3 regions of the Paenibacillus rhizolycopersici genome follow, and region 3 is predicted to be linked to each of the others. Evidence: riboswitches for the same ligand, from Rfam matches in the RefSeq annotation. Region 3 holds a riboswitch; each other region holds the start of a gene.

Region 1 (6,016 bases), on a different contig from region 3:
CCGGGAACGATGCCCAAGATCGCGATATCGACTTTATCGTCATTCTTCGTGCTATCGCCTTTCAGGGCCGTCGCCATCGTGCTTCCCATAGGAGCTGCCGCAATGACGTTCGGCAGTTTCTCGGCTTCCTCTACCAACTGATCGGATAACAGAGACTTACTCATGGAATTCTGGGAGCCTTGCTCGAAGACCACATAATCGGCTTCCATATTCTTAAACGCTGACGCAGCCAGCGATGATAACCCGTTCCCCAATCCCGACAGGATAAAGACCAGCCAAGCCATCATGACAAAAATAATGACAATCATCGAAAATCGCAGCTTGCTATGCAGGATTTCTCTCATCGCTAAAAACATGTAATTCAGCTCCTCACTCTGTATTATGACACTAGTGTCAAATTGGATATCAGATATCACTTCATGACTACCTCTTGATTAAACACCATTTTGACACCTGTGTCAAAATTAAAATATGGAAGGACTTCGCCCTTACTGCTTGGCCCCACCCATCCATATTTGAAACAGCATCCTGCTCCACTCGGGGACGGGAACGTTCATCATATTCGGCGTGTTGATGAGATTGAAGAACATGCCGACATGCACAGGGAGGGGGATGTCTTCTCTGAGGTGCTTCTCTTGCTGGGCTTTCTGAAACAGACGGGTGAGCTGGACTTTAAGAAACTCGTGCGCGGACTCCACATATTCGATATCCCTGCGCGCGGCCTCCGATGCGGTTGTTTTGATTTTGTACGCATCGGCTAAGAGCTGATGCAACTGGAACTCCTCGAGGTAGATGTCAAGCAACTCCTGAAGGGCTCGCATGGAGTCGGTTTCGTCAAGGGCAGAGGCTTTCTCTAGGATGGCCCCAATGCTTCGTTTCATACAGGCTGCAATGATCTCATCCTTATTGGCATAATATTGATAGATCGTGCTTCGTGCACCGGGCAAGTGTTCCGAGAGCAGCTTGAGATTAAACCCGTCATAACCGCGCTCCAGCACCAAACGCTTCGTTAGGTCTAGCAGCTCCGAATGGGAGTAGGATTGTTTTCTGGCCATGGGTCATTCCTCCTTTCTTTACCGCGGTGCAAAGCTTAATTATCCGTCTCAGCCTGCTCCAGCATGCGCAATAAATTCTCTTCCGTGCCCGTTCCAGGTACGGGAACAAAGAAACACCAATGCATCCCCGGATTGTTATCGATAGAGGCGGAATGGACCTTAAACTCCATCATCTGGGCACCCGGAAGACGAAATAATGCGGTGGACACCCGCTTTTGTTTTATTTCATACAGCTCCCAGAAACGAGAAAATTCTTTGCTGTGCCGTTTCAGACGTTCTAATCTTTCCATGTACAGCGGATGATCTTGATATAGATCTAAGTTGGCCCGAAGCGTAGCCGTACTGAATCGGACAAATTCCTCCCAATTCACCAGCTTCTCACGGTAATCTGCACTGAAAAAAAGGACATTCAGCATATACCGTTCGTTCTTGGGTAGACGGCCGAAATCGGCGATAATCAGTTTAGCTGCCCGATTCCAGGCGATGACATCCGTGCCTTCGTCTGTAACGAAGGAGGGATACACCATTTGGTCGACGATGGTTTGCATGAAACTAAAATCCGACCCTTCGCGATGGTGCACAACTCCAGCGCTGGCCGGGTCGAGATTGGCGAGGCGGAATAGATATTTTCGCTCGTCTTCGTCCAACATCAAAGCGTTGCTGATATTTAATAACACTTCAGGTGAAGGGTTAACCTCTCTGCCTTGCTCGAGCCAGGTATAATAGGTCAAGCTGACATTCGCGAGATAGGAGACTTCTTCTCTTCGCAGGCCCGGGGTACGTCTACGTCCGGGAAGTGGCTTGATCCCGGCGTTGGAAGGCTGCAGCCGTTCCCTACGGGATTTGATGAATTCCCCCAATGCGGATGAGGTCCGATTTACATTCACATTTTTCACCCCCCAAGACCATTATAGTCTCAGTTCCGTGACTCTTGCCACAAGAGATCGCCTTTACCGGGTAATTCCATTAATAGTATAAACATGATGTGGCTGGCCTCCTCCTGGCGAAGATAAGATGAAGATCATTGAAGACACGAAGTGTTGTCCATAGGAGGAGGTTATTTCATGAATAAGTATGAATATTCGAATAAGTTGGCCTTAGTTACCGGGGCTTCATCCGGGATCGGAAAAGTATATGCCAAACAATTGGCAGCCCGGGGCAGTCACATCGTGCTGGTCGCAAGATCCCAGGATAAATTGGAGGCCATTGCAGGGGATATTAAACGTCAGTACGGGGTGCAGGCGGTTGTATTGGCTTGCGATTTGTCCCAAGCAGATGCTCCTCGTCAACTAGCCGATCAAATTGCCGAACTGGGCTTGACGGTCGATATTTTGATCAACAATGCTGGGTTCGGTACACATGGACGCTTCGAGGAGCTCGACCCGGGTCGTGAGCAGGAGGAAATCATGCTGAACTCGGCGTCGTTAGTCGATCTTACGCATCGTTTGCTGCCCCATATGTTGCAGCGAGGGGATGGAGTCATCGTGAATGTAGCTTCGATGGCCGCCTTTATGCCTTGTGCATATTCGGCCGTTTATGGCGCAACCAAGGCGTTTGTCATTTCGTTCTCTGAAGCGCTGTGGGCGGAAATGCGGGGAAGGGGCGTTCGCGTGCTTGCACTGTGCCCAGGGGCAACCGACACAGGATTCTTCGATGCGGTCGGCAGTGGTGCAGACATGGCTGCAGGCAACAAGCTCTCTACACCGGAAAAGGTAGTGCAGGCCGGATTTCGCGGGATTGACCAAGGGCGAAGCTTTATCATCGAGGGCCGATCCAATTCGTTTATGGCTCAAATGATCCGATTTGTAAGCCGACGCCGAGTGGCCCTGATCATGGAACGCATGACAAGACCGAAGAACTAATGGAAGGAATGTTATTGACAAAATATTTATCCGCGAGTAGTATTTGAAAAAATTGAATAATTCGCAAGCTATGATGGCTATGGATCACACTATAGTCGGAGCAGCTTCTGGAGAGACTGCGGAGATTCCGCGGCGCCGAAGGGTTCACAATCTCAGGCAAAAGGACAGAAGAGTACTAAATAATTGTTTATTTAGGTTATTTATTATTCTTATGATCCGGAGATTGGAGCGCATCCAATCTCTTTTTTTTTGGCGTTATTTGTTCAATATTTCACATGTAGTCAATCATGAAGAATTAAGGGGGAGTTAGGGGTGGCGCAACAAGAATTAAAGAGAGATTTAGCCAATCGACATGTTCAACTGATCGCTATAGGAGGAACGATTGGGACCGGGTTATTCCTAGGATCAGGGAAAGCGATCCAACTGGCCGGGCCTTCCATCGTTTTTGCCTATTTCCTTGTGGGGATCGCCGTATTTTTTGTCATGCGAGCATTGGGAGAGCTGCTGTTGTCCAAGGCCGGTTATCAATCGTTCACGGACATTGCCGAAGACTATCTTGGGCCGCGGGCTGCATTCGTTACCGGGTGGACGTATTGGTTTTGCTGGATCATGACAGCGATGGCGGACGTCATTGCCGTCGGGGTGTACGTGCAATATTGGTTTGATATCCCGCAATGGGTGCCGGCGGTTATTTGTTTGATCATCTTGCTGGGGCTTAACTTATTGACCGTGAAAAATTTCGGCGAGTTGGAGTTTTGGTTTGCGTTAATTAAGGTCGTGACGATTCTCGTGTTAATCGCCATCGGTGTGATTTTGCTGGTCATCGGATTCAAGACCGATGCTGGGGCCGTAACCGTGAAGAATATTTGGGGGCATGGGGGGCTGTTTCCCAACGGAATAACCGGTTTCTTGCTTTCCTTCCAAATGGTCGTGTTCGCCTATGTTGGCGTGGAGCTCGTTGGGGTATCCGCTGCGGAAACCTCCGATCCGGAGAAAAATATCCCATCCGCCATCAATAAAATTCCGCTGCGAATTTTATTCTTCTACGTTGGCGCATTGATCGCCCTCTTATGCATTAACCCCTGGACGGGGCTGACTCCGGCGGAGAGCCCGTTCGTGAAGACGTTTAGTCTGGTCGGCATTCCGATTGCCGCGGGAATCATTAATTTCGTCGTTTTGACCTCGGCCGCCTCCGCTTGTAACAGCGGGATGTTCTCGACCAGCCGGATCTTGTATAACTTAAGCAAGAATAATCAAGCTCCTACCCGGATGGCGAAATTGAACAAGAACCATGTGCCTGGCAACGCGCTGCTGATTTCTACGCTGGTCATTTCCGTCGGGGCGTTGTTAAGCAAACTGATCCCGGGGCAAGCTTTCGGCATCGTGACGACGATCAGTGCCATTTGTTTTATTTGGGTGTGGGGCGTGGTGCTCGTGTGCCATATTCGTTATAAGCGAACGCAACCGGAGCTGCAGGCCAAGTCAAAGTTTAAAGCGCCGTTTACCCCTTTTATCAATTATGCCGTTCTCACGTTGTTTGCGGCGATCCTGCTGATTATGTTGTTTGCGGATGAGACGCGTCCGGCCCTATTGTTGACTCCATTATGGTTCATTCTATTGTTCGTATTGCATGCGATGAGAAAGCGCAAAGAACAGGCAACTCCTGCACCCCTAGAGCAAACTCATCTGTAGCGGCGTTTCCAGCTTTGCAACTCGAATCAAATTTGTGAAATTTCCCGGTGATATGATCAGGGTGAAAGGAGGAGGGCTTCCATGTACGAATGGAATGAGACGGTGCAACGCATGGTGGATTGGGTGGAGACGCACATCACGGAAGAGACGTCTCTATTAAAGATGTCGGACGCACTAGGGTACTCCCCGTTTTATTGCTCCAGACAGTTCAACCAGTACACGGGGGTGACCTTGCGGGATTATATCTGGACGCGAAGAGTCAGCCGTGCCGCCATGGAGCTCCGCGACACGGATCAGCGGGTTCTGGATATCGCCGTAAAGTATGGATTCTCCTCGCAGGAGGCTTTTACGAGGGCGTTCGTGAAGGCTTTCCAGCTCACCCCTGCGGCCTACCGAAAGGCGCCAAGGCCCATTCCCTTAGCGATTCGTCAGGAAGTCTTCTCGCCTTATCATTATTGGATCAAGGAGCGGGATCACATGAGCGAAGTTCACTTGCAACCGGCGGAGATCAAAGTCGAATTCATTCCGGCCCATAAGTTTATCGGGATCTGGGATTTGGCCGTCAACAACTATGGGGATTTCTGGGGGAACGGTCACTCCTGCGACGAAGTCAGCGGAACCTTGGAGAGCATGTCCAACCATACCCTGGAGGGGCAGTTGGGGCAGACGGCGGGATGGTTTTACCGGGACGGCCAAAAAGGGTATCTGTACGGCATCCCGGTTCCCCTGGAATATGACGGACCGATTCCGGAAGGAATGGAGTACCGGGAGATCCCGGAGTCGGAATACTTGGTGTTCTTCCATCCGCCGTTTGACTACCTAAAGGATAACGGGGCGGTGATGAGCACGGTGGAGGAGGTTGCTTGGAGCTTTGATCCCAGCCAACTGGGGTACGAATGGGATGAAGAGATCAAGCAGGACTATCAACGCCATTACCCGGAAGGTTACGGGTATGCCGTACTGCGACCGGTTAAGAAGAAGGGATAAAGGGGAAGGGCCATCCTGCTGTGAGCTGGATGGCCTTTTGCTTATTCCCGTTGCCCCTTCACCCGCTTCAGTGCCGCAACGATCAGGAAGCTGATAATGACGAGCAGAAGCCAGGAGCTGATCTTGCCGAGATGGACGAGATGCCAGCCGTCGGATTGGTTCGGGTACCTCCAGGCGCTGAAGAATGTAGCGACATTCTCTGCGATCCAGATAAAGAAGCCGATCAGCACAAAGGAGAGGGATAACGGCATCCGGTAGGGCTTGCCGCCAACCTCGTAGGTGACCCAGGTCCGCCAGAAGACGAGTAGCACCAGCGCCGACAACCACCATCGAACATCGATCCAATAATGGTGGGTGAAGAAATTCAGGTAAATGGAGGCGGCCAGCGGGACGACCAGCCAGAGCGGGGGGAAGCGGACC
Region 2 (6,016 bases), on a different contig from region 3:
GGCTTGCAGCGTTAGCACGAACCCGCGTTTACCGTTCCGGTCGGTCGTCTGCCCGACGATTCGGCCGGGCATCCGGCGCATGTGCGCCTCCGATACGGCGAAGAAGCCGCAGGTCGGGCCGCCGAAGGAGGGGGCCAGCCCCAGCGGCTGGGCATCGCCAACGACGATGTCGGCACCGAGCTTCCCCGGCGCTTCCAACAAGCCAAGCGCGAGCGGATTGCTGCTGACGATCAACAGGCTCCCATGCGCATGAGCCATTTCGCCGATGGCGCGGAGGTCCTCCAGGGAACCGAAGAAATTCGGGTTCTGAATCAGCACGGCGGCGGTGTCTTTCGTGATGGCCGCGGCGAGCGCTTCGCGATCGGTAACGCCTTGCGTCCAGCCGACCTCGACGATCTCAAGGTTTAAGCCATGGGCGTAGGTAGCGAGCACTTCACGGGCCTCCGGATGGACGGCGCGGGAGACGAGAAGCTGCTTACGCTTGGTAGCGGCAGTGGCCAGGTTGCCGGCCTCGGCCAAGGCGGTAGCTCCGTCGTACATGCTGGCGTTGGCGACCTTTAGACCGGTTAACTCGCAGATGTAGGATTGGAACTCAAAAATCGCCTGCAGCTCGCCTTGGCTGATTTCCGGCTGGTACGGGGTATAGGCCGTATAAAATTCCGAACGGGAAATGACATGCTGAATGACGGAAGGGATGTGGTGGTCATAAAGGCCGGCACCGAGAAAGCTGGCGAAACGATCGGTATCGGCATTTCGTCCGGCCAGTTCGGAGAAGTGCCGGGTCAATGCGTATTCGTCCAAACGCGGGGATACCGGGAGCTCGCCGTGAAAACGAATGCCCTCCGGAATGTCGCTGAACAGCTCCTGTACGGAGCTTGCGCCGATGGTCGCCAACATTTCCGATTCGTCTTGTTCAGTTAATGGCAGGTAACGGTGTTTTAACATCTGATTGCTACTCTCCTTTCACCGCTTAGCGGATAGGTTTCGGCGATAGAACGGCAACGGGATGACCTTGGCCTTCAGCCGCTTGCCACGGATGTCGATCTCGAGGATCGTGTCCGATTCGGCGTAACGGCTTGCGAGGATCGCCATCCCGAGGTTCTTTTTCAAAGTCGGCGATTGCGTACCGGTAGTTACCTCTCCAATCGGTTCTTCCGAGCCTTCGGCGAACACCGGATAATGCGTACGGGGGATGCCGCGATCGATCATTTCGAGGCCGACCAAGCGGCGAGGGATGCCGTCTCCCCGCTGATTGACCAGCGCATCGCGACCGATAAAATCACCTTGTTCCAGCTTCACGAACCGATTCAGGCCTGCTTCAAGCGGGGAGATATCCGGTCCTATCTCCTGCCCGTAGAGTGGCAGGCAAGCTTCGAAGCGTAACGTATCTCTGGCGCCAAGCCCGGCAGGGAGAAGGCCGTGCGCTTCTCCGGTTTCCATCAGCACATCCCAAAGTGCTTCCGCATGTTCAGCAGCCACGTACAACTCGAAACCGTCTTCACCGGTATATCCGGTGCGCGACAGCAGCACGGGAATACCGGCAATCCGCGCGTCCCGAATAAAGGTGAACGGACGCAAGGCTGAGGGGTCCATCCCTTCGCAAAGCGGGGATAGCAGAGCGGAGGAGAAGGGCCCTTGTACGGCGAGTAAAGCCGTCTCGTCGGACGCATTGCGCATCGTTACGCCTTCAGCGGGAAGGTGTCGCTGCAGCCAATCCCAGTCTTTTTCGATATTGGAGGCGTTAACCACCAACATGTATTTTGTCTGCTCTAGCTTGTAGATCAACAAATCGTCCACCACACCGCCATCAGGATAGCAGAGCAGGGTGTACTGAGCTTTTTCCGGCACGAGTAGGTCCACGTCGTTGGTCGTCATGCCTTGCAAAAAGCGTTCCGCCCCAGGCCCCTCCACGTAAAATTCGCCCATATGCGATACGTCGAATAACCCGGCGCGCTCGCGCACGGCTTCGTGTTCTTTCTGGATGCCGCTGAACTGCACCGGTAGCTCCCAGCCGCCAAAATCGATGCAGCGAACTCCTTCATATTTCGCATACCTGGAGTAGAGCGGCGTACGCCGCAAAGCGGATTCGGACATTACCATCACCTCGAAAGGGCCGGATCGGCCAATTTTGGGAAACCAAAAAAGGACAGGCCAAAGAAAATACCGTCAGTTTACCTAACGGATCTTCCTGGCTCTGTCCCTTGTACCTGAGAGTTACCCTGCTAAGGCTCTAAGACTTGCGCAGGTTTCCCCTTGGGTGATTCGCATGAGAGTTGTAAATGAACTACCTCTTAGCGAATGCTCTCCAGAGTTGCGTCCGGCAGAAGTCCTTTTGCCTGAGAGATTCACCGCATGGCGGCTTGCTCCTTCGGCGTTACAATATGGCCTATTGTAATCTCTCCCCCTGCCATCAATCGCAGCTTACACATCTCATTAATACTCAAAACCAGCCTCTATGTCAATAAAGTTATCATAATAATTTTAATATATTTCGTTTGTTGGAAAAGGTTACGCTTACATTTTGATAGACTCTATCATTTGTGTTAATAATATTGACATGAGAGCTAGGTTTGGAATAATCTGAACGAAGAAACATCAAGATCGAGAATCGGCAAGTTCAGATGTGGGACGATAGATCATCCGGAAAGAGGAGGAGCTAGTCTTGGCCAATGAGATCAGGGGAAACATGTGGTACAGCGATGAACATGAATGGGTGCTTGATTTGGGGGACGGTACGGTAAAAATCGGCATTTCCGATGTAGCTCAACATCGATTGGGGGATATTGTGTTCGTGGAGCTACCCGACCCCGGGCAGGAGATCGAAGCGCAGGACGGTATCGGTACCATTGAATCCGTCAAGACGGTCGCCGATTTGTTTACGCCGGTCAGCGGTACCGTGGTGGCAGTGAACGGAGAGCTGGATACCGCACCCGAACTAGTGAATGAAGAGCCGTACGACGGGGGGTGGATGGTACACATTCGTCTGAAGGAGGATCCGAACCTCGCGCTAGCAAACTTGATGGATGCCAAGGCGTACGCGGAATTTATCGAGAGATAAGTTGATTATTCATTCGCACGAATCAAAACTCGCGGCCAGCAATAAAGCGGAAGAACCGGATTTTCGATCGGCTTCGCCGCTTATCGCATGCCGCGAGTTGTTGTCATCAAATATGGCGCCCTTTGGAGGGTAAGAGCAGAGAACGGTACAGCACTTCAAACATAAACTCCAATGCTTCCAAATGACGTTTTGCCTCCCTGAGGCCGGAGCCCCAGGCATAAATCCCGTGGTTTTGCAGCAAAAACGCGGGAACGCGGGAATCCAGTCCGCCCGCAATTCGCTTCAGAATTGTTGAGAGTTCAGCGGCGTTCGGCAGGATCGGCACTCGAATCTCCGTGCTCGTCTCCCAGATTCCTATTCTTTTTAACAGCTCATTGCCCTTGAGTGGTACTCCGCCATCGGCGTTGAAATATTCACTAAGCAAATTGTTATATGCCGTATGTACGTGAACAATCGCGCCGCAGCCGGTCAACCGGTAAATTCTCGCGTGAACTGGCGTATCGGGGCTTGGTTTCAAACGGGTCGGCTCGCAGGGCTCACCCGCGGCATCCACGAACAGGACGCCTGCCCGTAGGGAAGACTCCTCTAACAGCTCCGGCCGTTCCGTCTCGTCGACCGTGACCGCAAACGTATACCGGTCCGGCGCCCAGCCGCCAATCCGCACCGACAAGCTTCCGCTGGAAGCGGGGAACCAGCCGCGGGCCAAGAATTCCTCCCGCAAGCGATTTACCGCGTCCAGTGCCGTTACTTTTTCTTCCCATGGGATGTCGCCGTTACTCATGCTGCCGTCCCCCTTTCGAACAAACCTTAAGCGAGACTCCGGCCTTCGGCTATCGTGATGCCTTTCCTATAGCAATGCCCGCTTCACGGCTTCGCCCATTTCCTTTGAACGTTCGGCAGCCCGGTGGACCGCAGCTCGTACGTTCGGCTGGAAACTGCCGGATTCCAGCACGCCAATCGCTGCTTGCGTCGAGCCGTTCGGCGAGGTGATGTCCGCACGCAACTTGGTGGGCGCTTCGCCGGTTTCCGCCATCATCAAGGCGGCGCCCAACACCGTTTGCACCGTCAGCTCGCGAGCTTGTTCGGCCGTTAAGCCGCCCTCGATACCGGCTTCAATCATCGCTTCCATCAGGTAATATACATATGCGGGTCCGCTCCCGGATACGCCCGTCAAAATTTCCATTTGTTCTTCGGGGATAACACTTACCATTCCGACCGCCTCGAACATCGACAACACCTGGGCGCGGTGCTCCTCGGTCGCTTCCGGTGAGAAGGAGATCCCGGTCGCTCCATGCCCAATGGAGGAGGAGGTGTTTGGCATCGTGCGAGCTACAGCAGCCTTCGTGCCGAGCAGGGCTTGAATCGTGGCGATGGACAAGCCGGCGATCAGGGAGACAATCAACTGACCCTCTCGTAAAAGCGGCCCAAGACCAGCCAGAGCTTCGCCGGCGTCTTTAGGTTTCATCGCCAGGACGATAATCGATGCATCCCGCAGATATACCCGCTTGGCGTCTTCTTCGATCGCCGTTTGGACTTGATAGGTTTGCGATAAGTAATCGAGCCGTTCTCGGTTCGAGCGGTTCAGCATGACAATTTGGCCCGCGCTGGCAACTTGCTTATGGAGCAAGCCGCGCACGATGGCTTCGGCCATCGATCCCGCTCCATAAAAACAGATGGTGGAGGCGGCTAAAGTAGGATTTGTTTTCATAGGGAATGACCTCCTAAAGAATATTGGGATAAAGGGGAGTATAGCTTGTTATTGCCGAATTTGCCCGTTCCCCTGAACGATATATTTGCTCGACGTGAGCGCGGTTAAACCCATGGGCCCCCGAGCATGCAACTTCTGGGTGCTAATCCCGATCTCTGCGCCGAACCCAAATTCAAAGCCGTCGGTGAAGCGGGTGGAGGCGTTATGATAGACCGCGGCCGCATCCACTTCCTGTTGAAACCGCTCGGCATTGGCGGGGTCTTGGGTGACGATGCATTCGGAGTGTTTCGTACCGTAGCGGGCGATATGCGCCATCGCTTCGTCGAGGCTGCGAACGATTTTGACGTTAAGAATATAGTCGTTGTATTCCGTAGCGAAATCCTCATCTGTGGCAGGTACAGCCCATGAGATCAGTCCTCTGGCTGCCTCACTGCCTCGTAGCTCAACGCCGGCTTCCTTGAAACGTTCCGCCAGCTCCGCCAAGTGGCGTTTGGCAAAATCTTCATGAACCAGCAGCGTTTCCATCGAGTTGCAGACCGAAGGGCGCTGGACTTTGGCATTCAACGCGATATCCTTTGCCATTACGGGATCGGCTGAGGCATCTACATACGTATGGCAGATGCCCGCACCCGTCTCGATCACCGGCACCGTGGCGTTTTGCACGACCGTTTGAATCAGCGAGCTGCCGCCGCGTGGGATCACGACGTCAAGGAGCCCGTTCAGCTTGAGCATTTCGTCGACGGAGGATCGACTCGGATCTTCGATCAGCTGTACAGCTTCAACCGGAACTCGGGTGCCCGCGAGCGCGACATGGATGACCTCCACGATTTTGCGGTTGGAAGACAATGCGGAGGAACCCCCGCGCAGCACTACGGCGTTCCCAGTCTTCAGGCATAATCCCATCGCGTCAACCGTGACGTTTGGCCGGGCTTCATAGACGATCCCGATGACGCCAAGCGGGACGCGGCGTTTAACGATATGCAGACCGTTCGGGCGGTCGAGGGTCTCCAGCACGTCTCCAACCGGATCCGGGAGTTCGGCAATTTGCCGCAGCCCCTCGGCGATGCCTTCAATACGTTCCGGCGTTAAAGCCAGGCGGTCCAGCATCGAGGAAGACGTTCCGTTGTCGCGTCCCCGTTGCAGATCTTCCTCATTTGCTGCGAGAATGGCATCGGTACCGCGCACCAGGGCTTCGGCCGCCGCCAATAGGGCTTCGTTTTTTTGTGCCGTCGTTAATCGGTTCAGTACGG
Region 3 (6,016 bases):
GGCGCGATGCCGGCCGACACCGTGACGGCGTACGGCTTGCTGTCAAACCCGTTGTTGCCGAAGTCGTTCACCCGAATGTAATATTCAAGTCCAGCCGTCCCGATTAGGAAGGCGGGTACGGTGGCTTCATATACACCGTCCTTCTCGTTCCCGGAAACCCGTTTGGCCGGAAGGTATAAATAATGGCTGGTTCCTGCTTCCTTGGCGTAAAACTCGACCGATGTGACGGCGACATCGTCGCTGACGCGTGCGGAAAGCGTCACGTCGAAGCCTTCATATACTAAAGTAGGCGGCGCATGTTCCAAGGTAGGCTCGTCCAGGTCCTCTCCGGCGGTGACTACGCGCCCGGAGACGGTTCCGACCCCTTGCAGGACGGAGCCGACGGCGTCCAGCGCATTGACGATCCCGCTCCCGTACCCATTGTTGGGCGAGGTGGGATATTCGCTATCCGTCCGAGGCGTGGCCGTGCTGGTCAGGATATCCTCCAGTTGGTCTACCGTGAGGGAGTGGTTCGCCTGCAGCAGCAGCGCGGCGATCGCCGTCGTATGCGGACCTGCCATCGAGGTGCCGTCCCAGCCGCCCTCATAGACTCCGCCGGGAACGGAGGAGCGGATGTTCACGCCCGGTGCGGAAACCTCCGGTTTAACTTCATCGTAAGGCGAGGGGCCCCGCAACGAGAAGTCGGCCAAATTCCCGCTAATGTCCGTGGCGCCGGTGGCGAATGCCTCGGGATAGTTGGCCGGTGCGGCTACGGAACCGGGGCCGCCCGGGTTGAATTCATCAACGTTGCCCGCCGAAAACTCGGGGAAAATCTGCGCGCTTCGCCAAGCCTGCACGATCGGGCGAAACCATTCGTCGATGCCAGGTCCGCCGCCCCAGGAGTTGTTGACGACATCGGGAGCGAGCTCCGGATGGAGATTTCCTTCGGCATCCACCGGGGCCAGCAGCCACTGGCCGCCATCGAGGATGATCGCGTCCGTGGTGGAGGGGTTAAAGATGCGGACCGCGATCCATTTGGCTCCCGGCGCGACCCCAATCTGATTCGAGCCGTCCGGCTCCGAACCGACCATCGTTCCCATGGTGTGCGTGCCGTGGCCGTGGCCATCCGTCGGCAGTGAAGCATGGCTATGCGGATCATACCAGCTAAGCTCGGGGTCGACGATATTGCCCGAGGCATCAAATCCACGCCATTTGCTTCTCAAGGCCGGGTGGTTCAGCTCGACGCCGGTATCGAGGTTGGCGACGACGATGCCTGTCCCGTCGATGCCCATGTTCCAAACCTCGGGGGCATTGACTTGAGCGATATTCCATTCGACGCTGCTAGGCGTGACGGTGGAGGGGTCCTTGCTTGCACCGTCCAGCGGTGACGACTTACCGTCAGCCGGTTTTACGGATGGTGCCTCTACGGCAGGTTGCATTGCCGATTCTTTATGGATTTCGACCTTTTGCAAGTGACGCTCTTCATTCGGAAGGATCTTCTCCACTTCAGGAAAAAGGGCGATTTGCTCCAGTACCTCTTTTGTACTTGTCACCGCCATGGCATTTACGATAAAGTAGCTTTGGTAGTCTTTTACGTCTCCGGATTGCTGGGCTTTCTGCAAGTAATCCTCCAACGCGAATTGGCTGCGGGAGGCGGTTTCGCGAAGCGCGCTGACGACGGAGGTTCGAGCGGAAAGCTTCGCGGCGGAAGGTGTGGCTTTCTCCAGCGTGGCTTTCTGGAGAGCCAGTTTGGCGACCGAGGCCGTATCGGTTTGTTCTTTGAGTTTGACAAGGTAGGTGACGAAGTCGTCCTGCTTAAACTGAGTCTGCAATTTGGCGTCGATTTTGGCTTCAGCCACGTGAGGCGCGGTCGATTTCAAGCTGGTTTTTCCCGAAACTCCACTGCTGTCGGCGGAGGCTGCGGGAACGAGGGTCAACGCTAGAAGGATCGACATGCCAAGCGAGAAAGATTTGCGAAATCTCTTGAGATTTATCAACTTCTTCACTCCCTTTATGAGGTTTTAAGTGCAGCAGACATCCTTTGGCGGCCGCCCGGAGCAACGTTCAGCAAGGTCCGGACACGTTATGCCTGAAAACGGATCAAGCAAGAGCAAACGTCCCTTTGTTCATCACCTCCTTCATCAAAGTGGCTGATGCAAATGCGGGTACACCATGGTGGATGAGAAGTTGTAGTTGAAGCCGGATGCGGAGTGAGAGGCGTAACGGAAATCTAAGTGATCGTGATGTGAAGGAAAGTTGACGCGGAGTACACCTTATTTTCAACAATTCATAAAATAAGGTAAAATCTGGAGTTGTTGGGGATAGTATATATCTGTAAAATTAAGGATACAAGTGGTTCTATATGAAAAATAACCATATTTTCACATAAAAATAGGAAAATATGACTAAAATAGATTGACGAAATACGCAACGTTATGTGAGTTATCTTGACATCTTGCTAACTTCGTTTTACATTAATACAATTCATACAGGCGAATGAGGATGATGGGAGAGTCCGCTGGGCGTACCGCTAGGGTAAGCCGAGGAGCGGCACCGAAGGAGCAAAGGGCCGGTCCTGCAATCGGCAACCGAATCTCTCAGGTACAAGGACCATGATCGGACGCCACTCTGGAGAGAGCGATCAGCCACCCAAGAGGTACATGGATCCCGGGCCAATGGTTCTCCGGGAACATTAAACTTTCAGGTAACGGGGACAGAGCAGAAGGGCAGCGGCCTTTTTGTTCTGTCTCTTTTTCGTGATAGGCGGCTTGGTCATCTTGAATGTAAACAAGGGAGAGATTAATCCATGCGATTCAAAAACGTGTTCTCCATTATCGGTCCCGCGATGATCGGGCCCTCCAGCTCACATACGGCCGGGGCGGTGAGGATTGGACGATTTGCCCGTCAGCTGTTTGGAAGCGTGCCGGCGGAAGCGGCGATTTGCTTCTACGGCTCTTTTGCCGAAACGTACAGCGGACACGGTACCGATTTGGCCGTTGTTGGCGGCATCCTCGATTACCGCACGGACGACGAGCGAATTCGTCATTCGCTGCAGGACGCCGAAGAGCAAGGGGTCGAGGTGACCTTTACCACAGGAGTACAGCCGGGAGCTCATCCGAATACGGTAAAAATAAAACTAACCGGCCAAGACGGTCGGCATACGGAGGTGACGGGCGCTTCCATCGGGGGTGGGACGATCGTCATCCGCAGCATCGACGGATTTGAGGTGAAGAGCTCGGGCGAGCTGCCGACCCTGGTCGTATCCCATGCCGATCGCCAAGGAGTTCTGGCGGGCATTACCGCCTTGTTCAGCCGGGAGTACGTGAATATCGGCTACATCATTACCGATCGGAAAGGACGCACCGGCGAAGCATTGACCGTGGTGGAAGCCGACTCGCCGATCCCATCGGAACTGATGAAGGCGATTGAGTCGCTGGAGCATGTCAACCAGGTTGCTTATATCGATCTGACGAGATAAGAAAGGAGTGGGCAGGATGCGTTTTAGAAATTTGCGGGAACTGGTGGGGTTGTGCGAGCGGGAATCCCAGACGATATCCGGCATCATGATCCAGGATCAGGCGGCGGAGAGCGGGCAATCGGAGGCTGAGATCCTGGCCGCCATGGGCGAATACTATCAAATCATGAAATCGGCGGTACGCAAGGGGCTGACGGAGGACATCGTCTCCACAAGCGGTCTGACGGGCGGCGATGCCAAACGAGTCGAGACCTATCGAAGCCGTGGTGAGGCCTCCGTCGGCGACATCGCTTGCCAGGCCATGGCCTATGCGCTGGCGGTGTCGGAGGTTAACGCCTCGATGGGGCGGATCGTCGCTACGCCGACGGCGGGCTCCTGCGGCATCATCCCGGGCGTGTTCGTCAGCGCCCAGGAGCGCTTCGGCTGGGAAGATGAGCACCTCGTGCGCGGGTTGTTCAGCGCCGGGGCCATCGGCTACGTGATCGCCAACAACTCGTTTATTTCCGGCGCGGAAGGCGGCTGCCAAGCCGAAATAGGTTCGGCGATCGGAATGGCAGCCGGGGCGATGGTCGAGTTGCGCGGTGGGACGCCGGAGCAGGCGGTGCACGCCGTCGGCCTCGCGCTCAAGAACACGCTGGGCTTGATCTGCGATCCCGTCGGCGGCTTGGTGGAGATTCCCTGCATCGTACGCAACGGCTTCGGCGCGGTAAACGCACTGGCAGCCGCCGATATGGCGTTGGCCGGCGTACGCAGCGCAATCCCATCGGACGAAGTCATCGACGTGATGCTGGAGGTCGGGTCGGCGATGCCCAGCCGCCACCGCGAAACCGCGCAAGGCGGGCTGGCACAAACGCCAACCGGTCGCAAAATTATGAAGGAGCTGCGGAGTCGTAAGAAGTAAAATGTCACCTGTCTTTCTAAATCCAAGCGCCGCGGCCTGCAAATCGGGTTGCGGCGCTTTCTGTTGGATCTATGTCATAGTTAAACGATTTACCCGAGGTTACGTTCATGTATAATTTGCTTGTAGGAATGACCGGAAGGAAAGGAAGTACGGAATCATGACGAGCATTCTGATTGTTGAAGATGATGTGGGCTTAAACAAAGGGATCGCATTGACATTGGCGAGGGACGGAGTCGCCGTGGAGCAGGCCTATGATCTGGCGGGGGCGGAAGAAAGGTTTGCGGCCGGCGGGATCGATCTGGTGCTGCTCGACGTCAGGCTGCCGGACGGAAGCGGCCTGGACTTTTGCGCCAAGCTTAGGGAAGCTTCTCGGGTGCCAGTCATCTTCCTGACCGCGAACGATATGGAGTCCGATATCGTGATGGGCTTCGAGATGGGAGGGGATGACTACATCACGAAACCGTTCAGCCTAATGGTGCTGCGGTCTCGGGTGATGGCTGTGCTTCGGCGCTGCGACCCCAGCCGCGAGGATAAAGTGAACATCGGTTCTCTTGCGTTTGACTTTGGCAAAATGGATTACCGCAAGGAAGGCGCAGCCATCTCGCTTAGTGTGACGGAACAAAAGCTGCTGAAAGCGCTCGTGAACCACCGGGGACAAGTCCTGCCCCGGGAGCAGTTGATTTATCTCGTATGGGGGCAAGATTCCGAATTTGTGGATGAAAATGCGCTGACCGTCACGATCAAGCGATTGCGGACTAAAATCGAGGAGGATCCCGCTGCGCCCCAATATATCAAGACGGTTTACGGCTTGGGATACCTTTGGGCCGATGCGGGGGTGCAGACATGACAACCGATGGAGCGACTAACGGAGAGCACGGACTTGCCAAGTTCGCAGCACGTCACATTCCTCCGCGGACGGATGGACTGACCGGTTCACCGCGCCGGAATGGGTTGGCCTTCGATTGGGTTTACGTAGCCTACGGTGCGCTGTTTGTCCTGTTCGTGCTGGGCTATCCGCTGGCTTCCTGGGTATGGGCGGGGGAAGTGTTTACCCCGCCGATTTGGATCCCCATCGTTTTCGCGGCGGCGTTGCTCCTCATAGCCGGTTCATTCGCCTGGACGTTGCGGGCCAGGTCCGCAAACGCCATCCGTGCAGCATATGAGATCGTGGATACCGCGATCGCGGGTCAACAGCGGCTCACCGGTTATGAAGAGACGGAGCTTTCCGCGCTCGAGAACAAGGTGATCCGTTATGTCGAGCTGGCCCGGGCGCGCGAAGAGGAGGTCGAAGCGGAGCGGGGCCATCTTCAGACGCTTCTCTCCGATATTTCACATCAAACGAAAACGCCGCTATCCGGCATTATGCTATACGGGGAACTGCTGGGAGAAGTCCCGAATTTGGGCGAAGAGGCCCGCCAGTATGCGACTCAGATCAAGGCGCAGGCTGCCAAGCTGGATTGGCTGATCGGGTCCTTGGTCAAAATGTCCCGGCTCGAGGCGGGGATGATCGCTCTGCAAACCATCGTATCGCCGCTGATTCCAACGATTACGCAAGCGGTCTCTCAGGTTTATGCAAGCGCAGAGCGCAAAGGGATCCCAATCTCAATTAACTGTGACCCGGTTATCTCGGCAAGGCACGATCCGAAATGGACGGGCGAAGC

What was found. Region 3 has a riboswitch for glycine ahead of sdaAB (L-serine ammonia-lyase, iron-sulfur-dependent subunit beta). Riboswitches for the same ligand answer to the same signal wherever they lie in the genome.
Region 1: it holds a riboswitch for glycine, as region 3 does, so the genes downstream of both, IM700_RS21250 (amino acid permease) here and sdaAB (L-serine ammonia-lyase, iron-sulfur-dependent subunit beta) in region 3, are expected to answer to the same signal.
Region 2: it holds a riboswitch for glycine, as region 3 does, so the genes downstream of both, gcvT (glycine cleavage system aminomethyltransferase GcvT) here and sdaAB (L-serine ammonia-lyase, iron-sulfur-dependent subunit beta) in region 3, are expected to answer to the same signal.

Annotation. Positions count from the first base shown of each region.
Region 1 covers NZ_JADCNN020000030.1:34,174-40,189, reverse strand. Annotated here, with positions in the region: gene IM700_RS21270 (ABC transporter permease) at 1-356, opposite strand, end outside; gene IM700_RS21265 (TetR/AcrR family transcriptional regulator) at 489-1,055, opposite strand; gene IM700_RS21260 (MmyB family transcriptional regulator) at 1,091-1,942, opposite strand; gene IM700_RS21255 (SDR family NAD(P)-dependent oxidoreductase) at 2,120-2,917, shown strand; glycine riboswitch at 3,015-3,095, shown strand; gene IM700_RS21250 (amino acid permease) at 3,230-4,609, shown strand; gene IM700_RS21245 (helix-turn-helix domain-containing protein) at 4,691-5,596, shown strand; gene IM700_RS21240 (DUF817 domain-containing protein) at 5,638-6,016, opposite strand, start outside.
Region 2 covers NZ_JADCNN020000005.1:24,024-30,039, reverse strand. Annotated here, with positions in the region: gene gcvPA (aminomethyl-transferring glycine dehydrogenase subunit GcvPA) at 1-945, opposite strand, end outside; gene gcvT (glycine cleavage system aminomethyltransferase GcvT) at 964-2,094, opposite strand; glycine riboswitch at 2,193-2,311, opposite strand; glycine riboswitch at 2,315-2,414, opposite strand; gene gcvH (glycine cleavage system protein GcvH) at 2,663-3,058, shown strand; gene mtnB (methylthioribulose 1-phosphate dehydratase) at 3,165-3,839, opposite strand; gene proC (pyrroline-5-carboxylate reductase) at 3,906-4,766, opposite strand; gene IM700_RS07115 (glutamate-5-semialdehyde dehydrogenase) at 4,815-6,016, opposite strand, start outside.
Region 3 covers NZ_JADCNN020000001.1:282,771-288,786, forward strand. Annotated here, with positions in the region: gene IM700_RS01195 (S8 family serine peptidase) at 1-1,976, opposite strand, end outside; glycine riboswitch at 2,476-2,602, shown strand; gene sdaAB (L-serine ammonia-lyase, iron-sulfur-dependent subunit beta) at 2,786-3,457, shown strand; gene sdaAA (L-serine ammonia-lyase, iron-sulfur-dependent, subunit alpha) at 3,474-4,355, shown strand; gene IM700_RS01210 (response regulator transcription factor) at 4,513-5,202, shown strand; gene IM700_RS01215 (sensor histidine kinase) at 5,199-6,016, shown strand, end outside.